3 regions of the Staphylococcus gallinarum genome follow, and region 1 is predicted to be linked to each of the others. Evidence: riboswitches for the same ligand, from Rfam matches in the RefSeq annotation. Region 1 holds a riboswitch; each other region holds the start of a gene.
The links. A riboswitch is a leader RNA that binds a small molecule or an ion and turns the genes downstream of it on or off. The one in region 1 is predicted to bind thiamine pyrophosphate.
Positions count from the first base shown of each region.

Region 1 (5,915 bases):
AGGTGACAAAGGGGAAGTAACTACTTTGACTAACAGTGTGCTCTTTTTTAATTCTGGAAATTATGGTGTCCCGGTAAATGATCTTGTATTTAAAGGGGATCCATTAGCAATGTCTGTTCAGGTATTGGTGTTATCCATGCAAAATATCTTTACCTTTTCATACGGTGTGTTCGCAATTCAATCATTGCGTATCGGAAAGTTAAAGGCACTATTGGGTTACTTTAAAATGCCTGTACTTTATGCCTTATTATTGGCAATCATCTTGAATTATACGCATGTTCCCATCCCTAAATTTATCTGGACACCTGCAAATTACGTGGCAGACGCTATGATCGCGATTGCTTTGTTGATGTTAGGTGCACAAATTGCGAGAATTAAATTTAGCTTTAAATGGTCTGCAGCATATGCCTTTATTTTTGTAAGACTAGTAATTGGACCAATTATTGCCTGGGGAATTATTGAATTGATGGGACTTGAGGGTGTGATTGCTCAAGCGTTATTCATCACTTCTGCGATGCCAACGTCTGTCAATAGTTCTGTGATTGCCCAAGAATATGATAATCACCCAGAGTTAGCAGCTGAAATTGTCTTTTTATCCACGTTATTAAGTTCTGTGACAGTTGTTGTGGTCATCTACTGCTCAAAGTTATTATTTTAAACCGAATTAATAAACTCATATGTAGTGAATTTATGCTGAATATGCAGTGTTCAAGAAATACTTAAGCATAATCTAACATAGGAATATGTACGAAAAAATGGAGTAGTATCAGTAAATCGATTTGTCCAATCGACATCTGTACTGCTCCATTTCTTTATATCTAAAGCATATGTTTAAGTACAACTTTAGATATTATATTAAAAAGCTATAAATTTAAAATTCTACAACAGAATATTGCTTTAATACTTTTTTGAATGGACTTGGTTCACTTTCGCCGCTTTTAATTTTTTTATTCATTTCTTTATGTTCTTCGACGTGTTCAGGTCTTGCTACCCAAGTTTGGAAATCTTTTTTCTCTTGCCACTTACTAACAATGACATATTCAACTTCATCAGCCTTTGATTTCGTCCACACTTCAGCATCAATGAGCCCTTTAACGTTGTCGTTTAATTCAGCTAAATTCTTTTTGGCTTTATTGTATAATCTATCTTCATTTTCTTTATTTGTAGAAAATGCGACTTCTGTAATAAACATGTATTTCCTCCTAAAGTTAAATATTTATTAATGCTAGCACTTTTAAATTTTTTTCTCTAGTAATTTTAATTGAATTTGATTTTTTATTTAAACGTGTTATAAATATGTCGTATAAAAAATTAAAACGTATAACATGCTATTTTTTATCAAAAAAATACTTTGAAAAGGGACGATGCGCATGATTGATGCAGTATTAGGAATTGATATAGGCACTGGTTCTGTAAAGGTTATAGCTGTAAGTAGGCAAGGAAAGGTCATACAAACTGTGAGCGAACATTTAAAAATGATTCAACCTCAAGCAGGATATAATGAACAACGACCTGATGATTGGGTAAGTGCGACGATTCAGTGTATTAAAAAAATACTACAAGATCCGGAAATGGCGAATGTTAAGGTACATGGCATATCATTATCTGGTCAAATGCACAGTCTTGTAATACTTGATCAACACAATCAACCTATTCGTAATGCAATCTTATGGAACGATACTAGAACGACTGAACAATGCGTAGAAATAAGGCAGAAATTGGGGGACTATGTGTTAGAAAATCCTGTTTTAGAAGGGTTTACGTTAACGAAATTATTATGGATTAAAGCAAATGAACCTGAAAACTGGGCGCAAATTGCTACATTTTTATTACCCAAAGACTATGTTAGATATAAATTGACGGGCAATCTTCATATGGAGTATTCGGATGCATCGAGCACTCTGCTCTTAGATCCTGTGCTAGAAACGTGGTCGGAAGAATTGGCCACGCACTTTACTGTAGATCACATACTTCCGAACCTGGTGGCATCAGAGGATTTTGTTGGCTATGTAACTCCAGAATTAGCTCGGAAATTAGGGTTGAAAGAGGATGTAGCTGTCTTTGCTGGTGGAGGAGATAATGCTTGTGGTGCCTTAGGGGCAGGTGTTATCAAAGACGAACAAACATTATGTAGTATTGGAACTTCTGGTGTTGTATTAAGTTGTGATAGTAATGCAAAGACTCATTATCGACATAATTTGCATTTTTTCAAACATGTTATCCCTAATCAATCCTATGTGATGGGTGTCACACTTGCTGCGGGTGATAGTCTCAATTGGTTGCGTAGTAATATCTTGTATGATGTATCATATGAGCAAATTTTTAAAGAGGCAAATGCATCGGATATAGGGAGTAATGGTTTGTTATTTGCGCCTTATTTATCAGGCGAACGGACACCCCATGGAGATTCGAGTATACGTGGTAGCTTTATCGGGCTCAGTGCATTGCACACTAGGGGTGATATGGCACGTGCAGTAATAGAGGGTATCACCTATTCCTTGTATGAGTCCATTTGTCTATTAAGAGCAAAGGGTAAGGCAATATCAGAGGTGGTGGCCATTGGTGGAGGCGCTAAAAATGATTTCTGGTTACAACTGCAAGCAGATATGTTTAATGCTAAGGTAAAGCGATTGAAGTATGAGGAAGGGCCATGTATGGGAGCGGCTATACTCGCGATTAAAGGTCTAAATTGGTATAACAATTTAGATGCTATCATGGAGTCATTTATCTGTTTTGAGCAAGTATTCTATCCGAATCAGAACAGCCACGAACAATATCAACAATACTTTGAGGTGTATAAAAAAATATATACACAAACGCGTGAATTGACTTCAAGTTTGTTGTCATTATCAAAAAAATAAAAATTTGTTGCTTGAAAATTAAATTTGAAAACTATAGCATAGAGTTAACTTATAATTTATCAAGTGAATTAAGTTGAACTTGAAAATAAATACATAATGAGTTAAGTTTAAATTAATTATATATGTCATTTACATGTGACGTATGCAAGTTTAAAATTTCATAGAAACCACTGGAAGTGCCTTTATTAAAGGCTGAGACCGATGTAGTGACATAGGGATTCCTTGAACCTGATCCAGTTTGTACTGGCGTAGGAAAGTGGCGTTATAAACAATTAGTATTCGTTCATTCAACGTTATTTTTCTACACAGAAAAATAACGTTTTTTTATTTATTAGAGGTGAAAGGCATGTTTGTAGCGATAACAGCAGATAAATATTTAGCAAGAAAGGATATAATGCATTATTTAGCTATTGAAGCACATATTGATTATTTGATTGTTAGAACTCCAATGTCATCAGACGAATTGGTTGATTGGATTAATATGTTGCTACAGTATCAATTTCCTAAAGAAAAAGTAATTATTCATGAAAATATAGATGTTTTAAATCGTTGTGCTTTAACCGCGATTCATTTTAAAGAATATAATAATCAAGATTTATTTTTTAAGCAGCGCTTTCCACATATTCAGGTGAGCAAGTCAACGCACCATAGTAGAATGGTTGCTGAGGCAGCGCAACGTGGTTTAGATTTTGTCTTGTTTAGTCATATCTTTGAAACGAAATCCAAGCCAGGCATAGCACCACGGACAACTGACGAAATTAATGCGGCATTGCAATATGATATTCCAGTGGTCGCGTTAGGTGGCATTAATCATCGAACAATTGCTCAGTTGCCAAATGGCTTTGATGGTATTGCAGGCATCTCACTTTTTGAAAAAGATAATGTTGCACATTTAGAGCAATTGAAGGAGGTGTGGCATGCATATGTATGATGTCATCATTATTGGTTCGGGTGTTATGGGCATGTCGATAGCGAGAGCATTGAGTGAACATTCGGTCCATGTAGCTATAATTGATCGAGATATACCTGGCATGCATGCCTCGTATAAGGCTGGTGGGATGTTAGGTGCACAAAATGAATTTACTCAAGAATCAGCGCTCTATCATATCGCGCGTAAATCACAACAAATGTTTCCAACACTAGCAAGTGAATTATTGGATGAAGTCGCTTTAGATATTGAATATTTAAACAGTGGCTTAATTAAAATAAACGCCTCGAAAGCTGATGCGCATGACATTCAATTGCAGTATCAATTTTTAAAGCAATATAATGACCAGATTGAGTTGCTAACGGATTCAAGATTATGTGAATTGACCAACGCTAAGGTTATGAACAATGGCAAACAAGCGATGTATATACCGGACGATCATCAAGTCAATGCTAATCGATATACGAAAGCACTGCTTGAGTCTATAAAAAGGCGGAACGTGGAACGTTGTTATCATACGGAAGTGCATCATATTGAATCACTTAAACAAGGTTACAAAGTGAAGACACAGAATGGTTCGTTTTATGGTAAAAAGGTTATCGTCGCTGGTGGTGCATGGAGTGGTAGGTTAGTGTCACCCCACTTACAATCGCATAATGTTACAGGTGTCAAAGGTGAAGCGTTACTCGTAGAACACCCAACATTGAATTTGAATACAACGTTATTTATGACGAATGGTTGCTATATCATTCCAAAGTTACAACACCGTTACATGATTGGTGCTACAAGTTACTTTGATGATTACTCTGTCGGAGTGTCGTCGGTAGGAAGAGATTGGCTCTTACATCAAGCATCGACTATTGTACCTCAATTAAAAGATAGTCAGATGCTACATGAATGGTCCGGAATACGACCTTATAGTAAAGAAGAACGTCCAGTTATGGATGAGGTGGCGCAAGATTTGTTTGTTATCACAGGGCATTATCGCAATGGAATCTTATTATCGCCATATATTGGTGCTTTGATGTGTGAATGGTTATTAACTGGGCAACGTCCAGAAGATTTACAAGATTTTAGAATTGAGAGGAGTGTTGACAATGCAATGCATTATTAACGGTGACAGCTTTAAATTTAGCAAAGAGTTAAATATTCAAGAATTGATTCAAGAAATGGGATTAGATGAAAATCGAATCATCGTTGAACACAATGAAGAATTGATTCAACGACAACAGTTTCCTGTTCAAGTGGTAAGAGATCAAGATTGTTTAGAATTATTAGAGTTTGTAGGAGGCGGATAGGATGATTGAAATTGGTAAATTCAAATTAAATTCGAGACTATTATTAGGTACTGGCAAATTTGAGAATGAGGATATACAACAACAATCGATACAAGCATCAGAAACTGAGGTGTTAACATTTGCAGTACGTCGAATGAACCTTTATGACAAAGATTTACCTAACCCACTTGCTCAAGTAGATTTATCAAATTTTGTGACCTTCCCTAATACTGCAGGAGCAAAAACTGCACAAGAAGCGGTACGTATTGCTGAAATTGCGAATCATGCTGGTGTATGTGACATGATTAAAGTTGAGGTGATTGGAGATGATGAAACACTGTTACCTGATCCAATTGAGACTTATGAAGCTTGTAAAATATTATTGGAAAAAGGTTATACAGTATGCCCATATATTTCTAATGATGTCGTGTTAGCTAAACGATTAGAGGAATTAGGTGTCCATGCGATTATGCCGTTAGCTTCTCCAATAGGAACGGGTAGAGGCATTAACAACCCATTGAATTTAAGATATATAATAGAACGTACAAATGTACCGGTGATTGTAGATGCTGGGATTGGTTCTCCAAAAGATGCTTGTCATGCAATGGAACTAGGCGCTGATGCAATCTTATTAAATACGGCGATATCAAGTGCAGAAGATCCAGTTAAAATGGCAGAAGCGATGAAGTTAGGTATCAATGCGGGTAGATTGAGCTTTGAAGCTGGAAGAATTCCAGTGAAATATACAGCACAAGCGTCTAGTCCGACTGAAGGAATTGGATTTTTATAATGAAAAGATACCAACGTCAAGCGATTTATGCACCATTTGGTAAACATGGGCAAAGTCGA
Region 1 is NZ_CP069082.1:173,546-179,460, forward strand. It holds gene JN168_RS00740 (AEC family transporter) at 1-658, shown strand, start outside; gene JN168_RS00745 (antibiotic biosynthesis monooxygenase family protein) at 872-1,192, opposite strand; gene xylB (xylulokinase) at 1,371-2,861, shown strand; TPP riboswitch at 3,024-3,133, shown strand; gene JN168_RS00755 (thiamine phosphate synthase) at 3,208-3,792, shown strand; gene JN168_RS00760 (NAD(P)/FAD-dependent oxidoreductase) at 3,785-4,903, shown strand; gene thiS (sulfur carrier protein ThiS) at 4,887-5,087, shown strand; gene JN168_RS00770 (thiazole synthase) at 5,089-5,856, shown strand; gene JN168_RS00775 (ThiF family adenylyltransferase) at 5,856-5,915, shown strand, end outside.

Region 2 (5,915 bases), 320 kb from region 1:
TATTTCAGAATATAAGTATAGCACAATACATTTAGAATTGGACTAGTCCATATGTTATTTCGCATTCCAAATATTTAAATAAATGAGGAGAATTTTTACAACAATACATTGCAGAACTTAATAATTAAGTGTTAAATAGTATTAAATCACTCATCGTAAATATCTTGGTTTAACTAAGTGTTTCATATTAATTATGAATGCCATACTTTTATAACTGTGATAGTGATTTCTAATTTACTTTAATATAAGGTGGGATGCGCTATGATACGTCATGCTAAGCAATCAGATTTACCGAATATACTAGAAATATACAACGATGCGATCTTGAATACTACCGCTGTTTATACTTATAAACCTCAAACTTTGGCATCACGTGAAACTTGGTTTGAAAATAAACTTAATAAACAAGAGCCTGTTCTTGTATACGATGAAAGAGGTGAAGCGATAGCCTTCGCTACTTATGGTACATTTAGAGATTGGCCCGCTTATCAATATTCTATTGAACACTCTATTTATGTAAATAAACATCATAGAGGAAAAGGGATTGCATCACAATTGCTGGCTGAAATCATCCAAACTGCTCGTAATAATGGCTATAGAACACTTGTTGCAGGCATTGACGCTACGAATGATTATAGTATTTACTTGCATAAAAAATTTAAATTCAAACATTCTGGAACCATTCAAAATGTAGGTTATAAATTTGATAAATGGTTAGATTTAGCATTCTATCAATTAGATTTAAATCCTTCTCAAAGTACGAAACATTAATTTGTGCTATATACATTCAGACTTTTAGCTAGAAGATTTACTTTACAATATTTATATTATTATCTCACTTTCCTAAGATGCCGTCTCAGCCTCGGCCTTCAACTGACACTGCTTCCTTAGGAGTCTCGACCTAATACTTCTCAATATTTTATACCGCTATTATTATATAATTTATAATGCGCTGTGGTTATATTTGAGTAAAGCTCATTTTCTTTTGGGATCATAAAAAGCTCCCTTCAAAGTTTACGTTTTTCAGTAACTACTTTAAAGGGAGCATCACTTCATAGCATAGTTCTCTTATTTTAAGAATGGGAATTTTCGCCCAAAACTCTATCTCTAACGGTAAATCCTACTACCTTTTGAAACAAATTCTTCAGACTTTTGTTTCAATCCTTCTTCTTTTAAATCATTGTGCTTTCTTAAATCGTGAGAGATACGCATCGAACAGAATTTAGGCCCACACATACTGCAGAAATGGGCAACCTTTGCTGCTTCAGCAGGTAGTGTTTCATCATGATATGAACGTGCCTTATCAGGATCTAGCGACAGATTAAATTGATCGTACCATCTAAATTCAAATCGTGCTCTACTAATTTCATCATCTCTTTGTTGTGCTCCTTTGACACCTTTTGCCAAGTCAGCTGCATGTGCTGCAATCTTATACGTGACAACACCTTCTCTCACATCGTCTTTATTAGGTAATCCCAGATGCTCTTTTGGAGTAACATAACAAAGCATTGCTGTACCATAACTAGCAATTTGGGCTGCCCCGATTGCAGACGTAATATGGTCATAGGCTGGTGCAATATCTGTTGTTAATGGACCTAATGTGTAAAAAGGCGCTTCTTGACAATGGAAATCAGCTAAGTCTTGATTTTCCTTTATTTTATGCATCGGAACATGTCCTGGCCCTTCAATCATCACTTGTACGTCATATTCCCAAGCTATTGCAGTTAATTCCCCTAATGTCTTTAATTCCAGAATTTGGCTCTCATCATTTGCATCATATATTGACCCGGGTCTTAATCCATCTCCAAGAGAAATTGCAATATCATAACGGCTCATTATTTCACAAATTTCTTCAAAATGTGTATATAAAAAGCTTTCTTCATGATGCGCTAAACACCATTGTGCCATGATAGATCCACCTCTTGAAACAATACCAGTTAATCTATCCACTGTTGTCGGGACATAACGTAATAATACGCCTGCGTGTATCGTGAAGTAGTCAACGCCTTGTTCTGCTTGTTCAATTAAAGTATCGCGATAAATTTCCCAAGTTAAGTCCTTAGCAGAACCATCTACCTTTTCTAATGCTTGATAGATAGGCACAGTGCCAACAGGAACAGGGGAATTTCTCAATAGATATTCTCTCGTAGCATGGATATTTTTACCAGTAGATAAATCCATAATCGTATCTGCCCCCCAATGAATGCCCCAAACCAACTTTTCTATTTCAGCTTCTATAGAAGAACTGACTGCCGAATTACCAATATTAGCATTTATTTTCACTTGAAAGTTTTTACCTATAATCATTGGTTCTGATTCAGGGTGATTGACATTATTAGGAATAATCGCACGTCCTCGTGCAATTTCTGAACGCACATATTCAGGTGAGACATCTTCTCGTTTAGCTACAAATTTCATTTCTTTCGTGATAATACCTTGTTTCGCATAATGCATTTGTGTAACATTTTGTCCTGTTTTTGCCTTTTTCGGTTGATATTTAAATGGTGTCTCGACAAATTTTTTATGATTATTAGATTTAAATCCGTTATCCAGTGAGACAATTTTCCTACCTTCATATTCCAATGTATCATTTCTATCTTCTATCCATGGTGTTCTTAATTTGGGTATACCTTTTTGCACGTCAACTGTATAACTAGTATCATGATATGGACCTGCAGTGTCATAGACTAACACCGGTTTGTTAACCGTTGTTCCTTCTTCTGTTACTGTTGGTGAAAGTTGTATCTCTCTAAATGGAACTTGAATATCTGAATCTTCTCCACTCACCCAAATCCTTTGACTTGATGGAAATTGCTTTTTTAATTCTATTTTTTCTTGTTTCATAAAAAAAACTCCTTAGCATTTTATTATTGCTAGGAGACCTGGTCGAAAATCACATATTTAGTGAAGCGACAGTAAATAAAAATCTACTCTATAGACTTTCCATTTATACTGTACTTTTCTGCTTCCCTACGCTGGTACTAACCAGATCAGGTTCAAAGGGTTGAGACTAATGTCTCTTTCAGCTAACAAGCACCCCTAGCAATTCTTATTAAATTCTAAATTAAACTTAACACTAATAAAAAATAATTACAAATAAATTTGAAAATTAATATAAACATAATCTAATACAATAAGTACCTAGGATTCTGTTTAACAAACAGAATCCTAGGTACTTATATTAATGTTCTGTTCTATTTTAATGTAAGTGTTTTGCATTCCATTTATAAATCATATAATCTGCTGCTATCATCAATAAAGTAATTAATGTAAAGGCCATGGTTACATCGCCTAAGAAATGTGCACCAATACGTAAACGACTCACACACATGATAATAGTAAACATAAATGCAATAATAAACATACGCTTTTGGGCAACACGTGTTTTAAAGTAAAATGCCCAAAACATTAAATAAGCCGCATCAGTTGTATGACCAGATGGAAATGAACTGTGACCAGTATTACCATTGATTGTAAGCCAATTTGTAAAATGTGCGCCGTCATGACCAATTTCATAAGGTCTTGCTCGCCCCCATAATTCCTTCAAACTATCAATCGTTTCTAATCCTACTAATAATACAAAAAAGCTAACAAATGCAACGCGAACTAATCTTTCTATCTCTGTTTGAGTCACTTGTTGTAACCAAAATTTTGTAACAAATAATGTAATTAACATAAGTAAAATGAATGTGATTAAGAAACTTAGCCCCATTGGTAATGCATTACTGGTATCACCTTCATTACTAGCCACACCTAATGGCTTATGTCGTTCAATATTGTCCATTGTTGCAAAGATATATTTAAATGTTTCAGATACCAAAGTATTAGCTTTTATCAAAGTATAAATAAAAGATAAAAATAAAATGATATATTTAATCAATTTACTTTCAAACTTTGAAAACACATAAAAATTCAAAATAATCATTGAAAGAATCAAAATAACAGTTGGCGGAAAAAGACCTAAATCTTGAAATACTGTCCCAAAGATTGAATTTTGATTCATAAAATGTTTAGATACTGGCAAATCAATAAATAAAGCGAGTACTAAAATAATGCAAAATACAGGTAATGCAATTGCTGTGAACCTTTTTGAAATAACCATGATGCCCTCCTAATTAATATCTTTTAATAATAATTTTAATAACTATTTTATTATTCATGAATTTTATTACTGCTTAACCATACCCATTTTATGCTTATGTATGTTTGAATTAACTAAAATTTTCATGATCTTTGTAGAGATAACTGCAATCTTTTTATATTATTGGAAGCCTAAATTCCATAGTGAAATTCTAAATGTGACATAACTGTTAGGTCACAATATCATTTATTCATGATATATTATTTGTGTAGCGAATATAGTTTTTTTAATTTTAAAGTTCTCCTTATTTTTATAAGCATATTTAGCTTCGCTAAATATAAAAAAAGCAGTAAATTCATGTCGACTTAAACATGAATTTTACTGCTTTTTTATTTATGATTTAACTCTAGCCATTTCACCATTTCGCTCACATTACTTACCGTTATCGTTGGTGTTGGACCGTTTACATCAAACTTTTTATTTGTTCGATTTACCCAAGCTGTATCAAATCCAAAGTTACTAGCACCAGTAATATCCCATGAGTTTGAAGAGACAAATAATATATCTTCTCTATTCATATGATAATACTCTAATACAAGTGCATAACTTGCAGCACTCGGTTTATATTGTTTAATTTCATTAACACTAATAAGTGTGTCGATATAACCACCTAGTTCTGAATTATCTATGAGTGGCATTAACATATTATCATTACCATTTGATAGTATACCTACATCAATATTTTTATCTCTTAAATTGGCTAATGATTTAGGTATCTCCTTGTAATAATTTAAATTAAAAAACGCTTCAAACAATCTATTAATATCTTCTCTATTATATTGAATATCATAAACATTTAAAGTATGTCGTAGTGAGTCTTTCGTCAATTCATCAAAAGGGATATATCTTTGCATAACCTGCCTCATAAACATATGTCTTAATTGAGTCTTTTGCCATAACTTAGTAATCTTTGTTGCAGTATCTTCATCAAACTCAATCATTTCATTTTTTAATGAATCCATATCAAACAAAGTACCATACACATCAAAAATAATAGCCTTATACATACTTTCCCTCCTCTGCAACTCCATAAAAATGAAACTTACTTATTATTTTACACAATAAACACACATTCAAAACAATTTAGAATTAAATTTGTTTACGAATCTTGTAATTTTAGTTAATTTATTATCAATAAATATTATATTTGTTCGACAACCACTCTGTATACCACCTAATTATTGATTGTAAATTTTATGTAAATTATATTAAACCAAGCTTTAAATCATTGATTAGTTGGCAATATAAAAGTAAGAGAGGAGGCTGGTTGTTATGAGAAAAATATTTTTCGTCGATTTGTTTAACCTCTTTATTATTACGCTCGGATACATGACGCTTATCTCATTAACGCTACTTGCATTTGATCTTTTTGAAATTAAAACAACCGGTTCAGTATTTTTAGAAGGCTTAAGTTCTATTACAATTTTTAAAATTTATAGCAATTCCATCTTCAATGGTCTATTTACTCTATTCTTAGTCATTACGATTATTTTATTTCTTTACAAAGCATATGATCTATATAGAAAAGACAGCAAATAAATCTTATTATAAGTTTTCTCATTCGTTTAATCTGACAATTCGTGTACCCTTAATAGCAAACAGCTCAGTTAAAGCCCAGAATAAATTAAATAACAAAATAATTGTATATTGTATTAGAAGATTATTAGTTATATAATATTGTGTGAGGATGTATTTTATGTGTTATAAACGGCTATTTAACTTGCCATCTATCATCATAGTTATATTCCATTCCCAGAATTAAACTTTATGCACC
Region 2 is NZ_CP069082.1:491,912-497,826, reverse strand. It holds gene JN168_RS02055 (GNAT family N-acetyltransferase) at 262-771, shown strand; gene thiC (phosphomethylpyrimidine synthase ThiC) at 1,108-2,844, opposite strand; TPP riboswitch at 2,951-3,051, opposite strand; gene JN168_RS02045 (phosphatase PAP2 family protein) at 3,200-4,102, opposite strand; gene JN168_RS02040 (haloacid dehalogenase type II) at 4,471-5,148, opposite strand; gene JN168_RS02035 (hypothetical protein) at 5,414-5,680, shown strand.
Region 2: linked by a shared signal. The riboswitch ahead of thiC (phosphomethylpyrimidine synthase ThiC) and the one ahead of JN168_RS00755 (thiamine phosphate synthase) in region 1 are both predicted to bind thiamine pyrophosphate.

Region 3 (5,915 bases), 1.2 Mb from region 1:
CTATCTCCCATGCTATTAACTTGCTTATGGTCAAGGCCATATATTTTATTTACATCTTCTATAATATCTTTCATTAGTTTGATATCCACACCGAAGTCTAGCCCTGGAATAGGTACCACACTAACACTTGATGACAATAGCGATTTCTTTTTCACTAATGCTTGTGCGCGTTCACGTCTCTCATCTACCTCAAATAAATTAACAGGTAATTGATGTTTTTCTTTGATATCTTCTATATTTAAAACCTTATTTCCTACTTCTTTTGTAAATTTATTAGTAAATTTATTTTTCAAGCCCATCTTATACACTCCTTATAAAAAATGACCATATAAAATTTATACCCAAATTCACAAATTTTATAGTACTTTAACAAAAATTGCTTTCAAATATTTTGAAGGTTTATAATGTGCATGCGTTTTAAAATCTTTAGGTAAGCCCATTACGTCTTGTAGTTCATATGCTACACCAGCATTTTCCAAAGTTTCTTTAACTACTTTTTTAAAGGCTTTTAATGAAAAAGTACTATTGTTGGTACATAATAACATTGTGCCGTTTGGTGCTAAAATATCTAACGCTCCAAGAATCAATTTATCATAATCCTTTAATACTGAAAAAGTTTTCTTCTTATTTCTAGCGAAGCTAGGTGGATCAACAACAATTGTGTCGTAAAATAAATCATGCCTTTTCGCATAGCCATAAAAATCAAAAGTATCCATAACGTAAATATATTGTGATTTAGGATCAATGCCATTCAAACCAAAGTTCTCTTCAGTTAAAGGTCTAGAACGATTGGCTAAATCTACACTTGTCGTATTTTTGGCATTGTCTGCCGCAACAACTGAAAATGCTCCCGTATAACTAAACACATTAAGAATGTTGCGATTATCAGAATAGTGCTCTTTTAATTTTTTTCTTACTTCTTTTTGATCTAAAAATATTCCAGTCATTGGACCATCATCTAAATCTATATTATAAAAAGTAAAGTTTTCTTCGATTACAATTGGGAATTCTGGAGCTACTCCTTCTACAAAACCACCTATAATCTCAGCATCTTTGAAACGCATTTTTTCAAAAATAGAAGTATAATCAAACACTGTTTTTAATGCTTCTAATATTTGATACCTGAATTTATAAATGCCTTTAGAATACCATTGAATTAATAGATGACCATTATAGTTATCTATTGTCAATCCACCTATGCCATCACCTTCACCATTAAATAATCTAAAAGCATTTGTACCGTCTATATTATAGAAATAAGTTCTTTCTTCTTTTGCTAGTTCAAACAATCTTTCAAAAAATGGTATATTAATTTCTTCGTCTTGCTCATAACTTAATACCCAACCAAGTCCCTTATGTTGTCTTCCTACATATGCTGTAGCAATATAAATACCTTGATCGTTAACGATATAAAATAAATCCCCTTCTTTCAAATGGTCATGATCATATATATCATCCGCTTCGACTAATGGATATTGATTTAAATATTTTGTTTCTTTTCCTTTATTTAATGTGGCAGTTTTCATAATATTATGACAGCCTTTCTACTATTTAGTATGATTTTAATTTGCTTATCTATTCTATCATTTCATATACATTGTTACATTAAAAATCTAATTATATCAGTACTTTTTAGTAATGTCAGATACCGTTACTCAACTTTACTTAAATACATAAAAAAACCTACCTTCCTAAATCATATAGGAAGATAGGTAACGTCTACTCACATCATACTTTAATCATTTGCAGGTTGTCGTAACTTAATCGTAAACGCAACAATAACTGCTATTAACATGATAAATAAAATCGGTGTAATGAATATTGATAATAACAATCCATGAACCATAATATTTACAAATTCTGTTAACAATTTAAAGAATAATATGCTTACCATAAACAATTGAAGATAATAGAATCTGCCGCGTAAGAAATTTGTAAGTGTCGTTAAAATATATACAATAATAATAATCATTAGTAAGAACAATGTTACCCATTCAATTACATATTGCGTCTGTGAAATTTCCCAGTCTCCTGACACAAATAATGAATTTCTATTATTGAATTCAATTAATGTAAAGAATAGTAATACCGCACCACACATAAGTTCTACATATGCGCGCTTTAACCATTTTGGTTTCTTCATCCAATTTGGAACATCGTCCTCTTGAATATCAATTTTATTCTTCCATTTTTCGATAAACTTATCTTTCTTTTCTCTAGCCTTTTGAATATCCACACTTCTTCTTGTTTTACGTGTAAATTCTGTAGTTTTGTCTTGTAAATTTTTCCAATGTTCTTTAGTTTGATTTGATACCGAGTCTTTACTAGCTCTAGAAAGCTCTGGGGCTTCCTCACCCAATTCCTCTTTAGTTAAAGGCAGTGATCTTCTCAAGAATAAGAAGTTCCAAATTGCCATTTGACCTAACAACCACATTATTAAGAAAAATGTGTTAACACTAAGAATATCAACTGGGACAATCTCGTCACTATCAATTCTGCCATAAAGCACGATTTGCGTTAATAAATAACTAATACCATATGTGAAAATAATCCATAAATAATGGTACTTTCTATGATGCTTATTTAACTCATCCTTATACACAATGTAACCAATATGCACAGCAAAAGGAATGACAAAAATAATAGCAAAGAAACTATAAACTTGCGTCATTAAAATTAGTGTAATTAAGAAAAATAAAATTCCAATAACTAAAAAGAAGATTGAAATATCATAGTCATAACCTGTCGTTCTATACAGTGTCATACCTAATAATAGGACAACGACACCAAATAAAATAATGATTATGGCGCTTACTATTGGGAAGTTCCCTATATAGTTACTCATCACCCTAATTATTTCACTGAAAAAAGCATTAATAAAATCCCATACATTATGGATATGTAACTCTGGTTTACCTTTACCATTCAATTTATGAATTAAAGGTAAATTAACCAAAATGATGAGACCTGTGAAAAGCGAAACGATGCCTATGATATAGCTATATAGTATCTCGGCGTGTTTCTTTATAAAAGACATACCATTCACCTCAAAGTTATTATATATTAACATTTAGTTCTTGTCTTTAATAATCTAATAAATAAGTCTTTAGTATGATAGATTAGTTGTATTGTCAAAATTCCACATTACTAATGATATTAAACAATTATTTCATTAAATTCGTTAATTTTATTTTTTGTTTTAAAATTTAATGTAAAACACAGCACAATCAAGCTATGTTTATAGTTAATATTATGTGGTATACCATCTATATAATCAAACATCAATAAGGAGTGTCACATATGAGTAAAGAAGAATTAAACAAAAAAGCTGCTGAACAAGCAAAAGAAGCAGAAGAAAAATTAAAAGAACAAAAAGAGTCATCATCAGATGATGTAGAGGAAACTAAAAAGAATATTCAAGACACATTGGATTAATTTAAATAAACGTTTATAATGTCAAACATTATAAAGATTTAGGGTGATGCTTTATGCATCACCCTATTTATATGTCTATCAACCCTATTTAACACCAAAACTTCAGCTATACAAACACCAATTCATACGATTTATTAACTTGTTATTTACCCTTTTATTAAAAAAGTAACCTTGACATAATATTGAAAAAGTCATACATTATAATTAAATTTAAATATAACATTCGCACTAGGGGTGTTTTGTGACTGAGATGAGGTATACCCTCAAACCCTTTGAACCTGATCTAGATTAAACTAGCGTAGGAAAGTGTATTGCGATACTGAATAATTTATTTGAGTATCTGTATGCCAATATCTAAGCGCGCACTTTTTCTAGAAGGTTGTGCGTTTTTTTATTTGGGAGGAAAGTATTATGTCAAAAGGTTTAAAACTATCTGAAATACTTGTTACTGTATTGATTGCAGTGGTATTTGCAGTGATTTATAATCTCTGGAACTTTGTTTATAAGGCAGTTCAAATTACAGGTTTGCATCTTGAAGAATTAACGTATGGCGCTTGGTTTATGGCGGCCGTAGTTGCTTATCTCATCATTCCAAAGGCAGGTATTGCCTTACTTGCTGAATTTGCTGCAGGTGCAGGAGAAACAATTATTATGGGACGTTTCGACATTGCTACAATGATTTATGCATTAGTTCAAGGCTTAGCCTGTGAAATTATCTTTTTAATTTTTAGATATAAATCACGTAGTGCAATGGTAGCAATGTTAGCAGGATTCTTAACTGCAATTGCAACGCTACCAATTGATTTTGCATATGGTTATTTAGGAGAGATTGCAGGTTGGAACTTAGCTTTATATATAGGTTGTAGAGTAATTAGTGGAATTGTTGTAGCTGGACTCCTTTCCTATTATATCGTCAGAGCCCTCGACCAAACTGGTGTTACAAAATTATTTAGACCAGCTACGAAACATGACTACGACAATCTATAAGGAGTCACAATATTGATATCCATAAAAAATTTACGATTAAAATATCCAAATGCAGATAAAAAAATATTCAATAATTTAAACTTAAATATAAATAGTAAAGAAAAGGTACTTTTACTTGGGCCATCTGGTTCAGGTAAAAGTACTTTACTCAATGTGTTAAGTGGTATTCTACCAGAATTAGTAGACCTTCCAATGAAATATGACGACCTTCATATAGACAAAGATTGTGGGGTCATTTTCCAAGATCCAGATACACAATTTTGTATGCCTAAAGTATATGAAGAATTGGCATTTGTAATGGAAAATTTACAAGTTCCTAGAGAAGAAATGGATGAACGTATCGACAATGCTTTGGCTGCAGTTGATTTAGACGTTGATAAAAATCAATACATCAATCAATTGAGTGGTGGTATGAAACAAAAACTAGCGATAGCCGAGACTATTTTACAAGAAACAAACACACTTTTCTTAGATGAACCTACAGCAATGTTGGATGTTTATGCCACTGAAGATTTATGGCAAAAAATCAAACAAATATGGGATAACAAAACAGTGATTATTGTCGAACATAAAGTAGCGCATATATGGCAACACATTGATCGTGTCATACTCTTCAATTATGATGGTGAAATCATTGCCGATGAGACACCTGAAATCATTTTAAAGCACTATGAGTCACTATTATCCGAATATGGTGTCTGGCATCCACATGCATGGGATTACGCACCAAAGCCTTTAAATAAACACTCACAGCACTTTACAACTCAGAGCGTTGTAAATTTCCAAGATATTACGATACAACGTGGAAAAAGACGGTTATTACAAATCCCTGAATTATCAATTAAATCAGGTGAATGGATTACCATAACAGGACGTAATGGAACGGGTAAAACGACATTACTCGAATCGATGATGCAACTCCTGAAATATTCAGGTGACTTATTCATAGATAACAAAAAAATCACAAAAATTAAGCAAGCTGCGCAACACATGTACTTAGTTTATCAGAATCCTGAATCTCAATTTATTACAAACTCAGTATATGATGAAATTTATATTCAATTTAAAAATAAACAAAACACAGTTGAACAAGCCAAACAAGAAACTGAAAATATGTTAACAACATTACAACTCAATTCTGTACAAACGCAGCACCCTTTCGAACTTTCTATTGGTCAGAAAAGACGCTTAAGTGTAGCAATAGCGCTAAGTTCATCTTCAAGATTCATCTTGTTAGATGAACCTACATTTGGACTAGATAGCCATAATACATTTAATTTAATTAAACTATTCCAAAAGCGTGTTCAATCGGGCCAAACAATTATAATGGTCACACATGATAACGAGATAATCTCACGATATGCTACTCGAAAGTTTAATGTTGAAAATCAATTCTTAATAGAAGAAATAGGTGATATTAATGTTTGATCAATGGAAGAAGAAACAGTCCTTCGTAGACGATGTTAATATCATCACGAAGTTATTACTTGGTG
Region 3 is NZ_CP069082.1:1,880,534-1,886,448, forward strand. It holds gene JN168_RS08775 (hypothetical protein) at 1-299, opposite strand, end outside; gene JN168_RS08780 (class I SAM-dependent rRNA methyltransferase) at 357-1,526, opposite strand; gene auxA (lipoteichoic acid stability factor AuxA) at 1,736-3,037, opposite strand; gene graF (glycopeptide resistance-associated protein GraF) at 3,301-3,435, shown strand; TPP riboswitch at 3,656-3,757, shown strand; gene JN168_RS08795 (ECF transporter S component) at 3,847-4,422, shown strand; gene JN168_RS08800 (ABC transporter ATP-binding protein) at 4,435-5,850, shown strand; gene JN168_RS08805 (energy-coupling factor transporter transmembrane component T family protein) at 5,843-5,915, shown strand, end outside.
Region 3: linked by a shared signal. The riboswitch ahead of JN168_RS08795 (ECF transporter S component) and the one ahead of JN168_RS00755 (thiamine phosphate synthase) in region 1 are both predicted to bind thiamine pyrophosphate.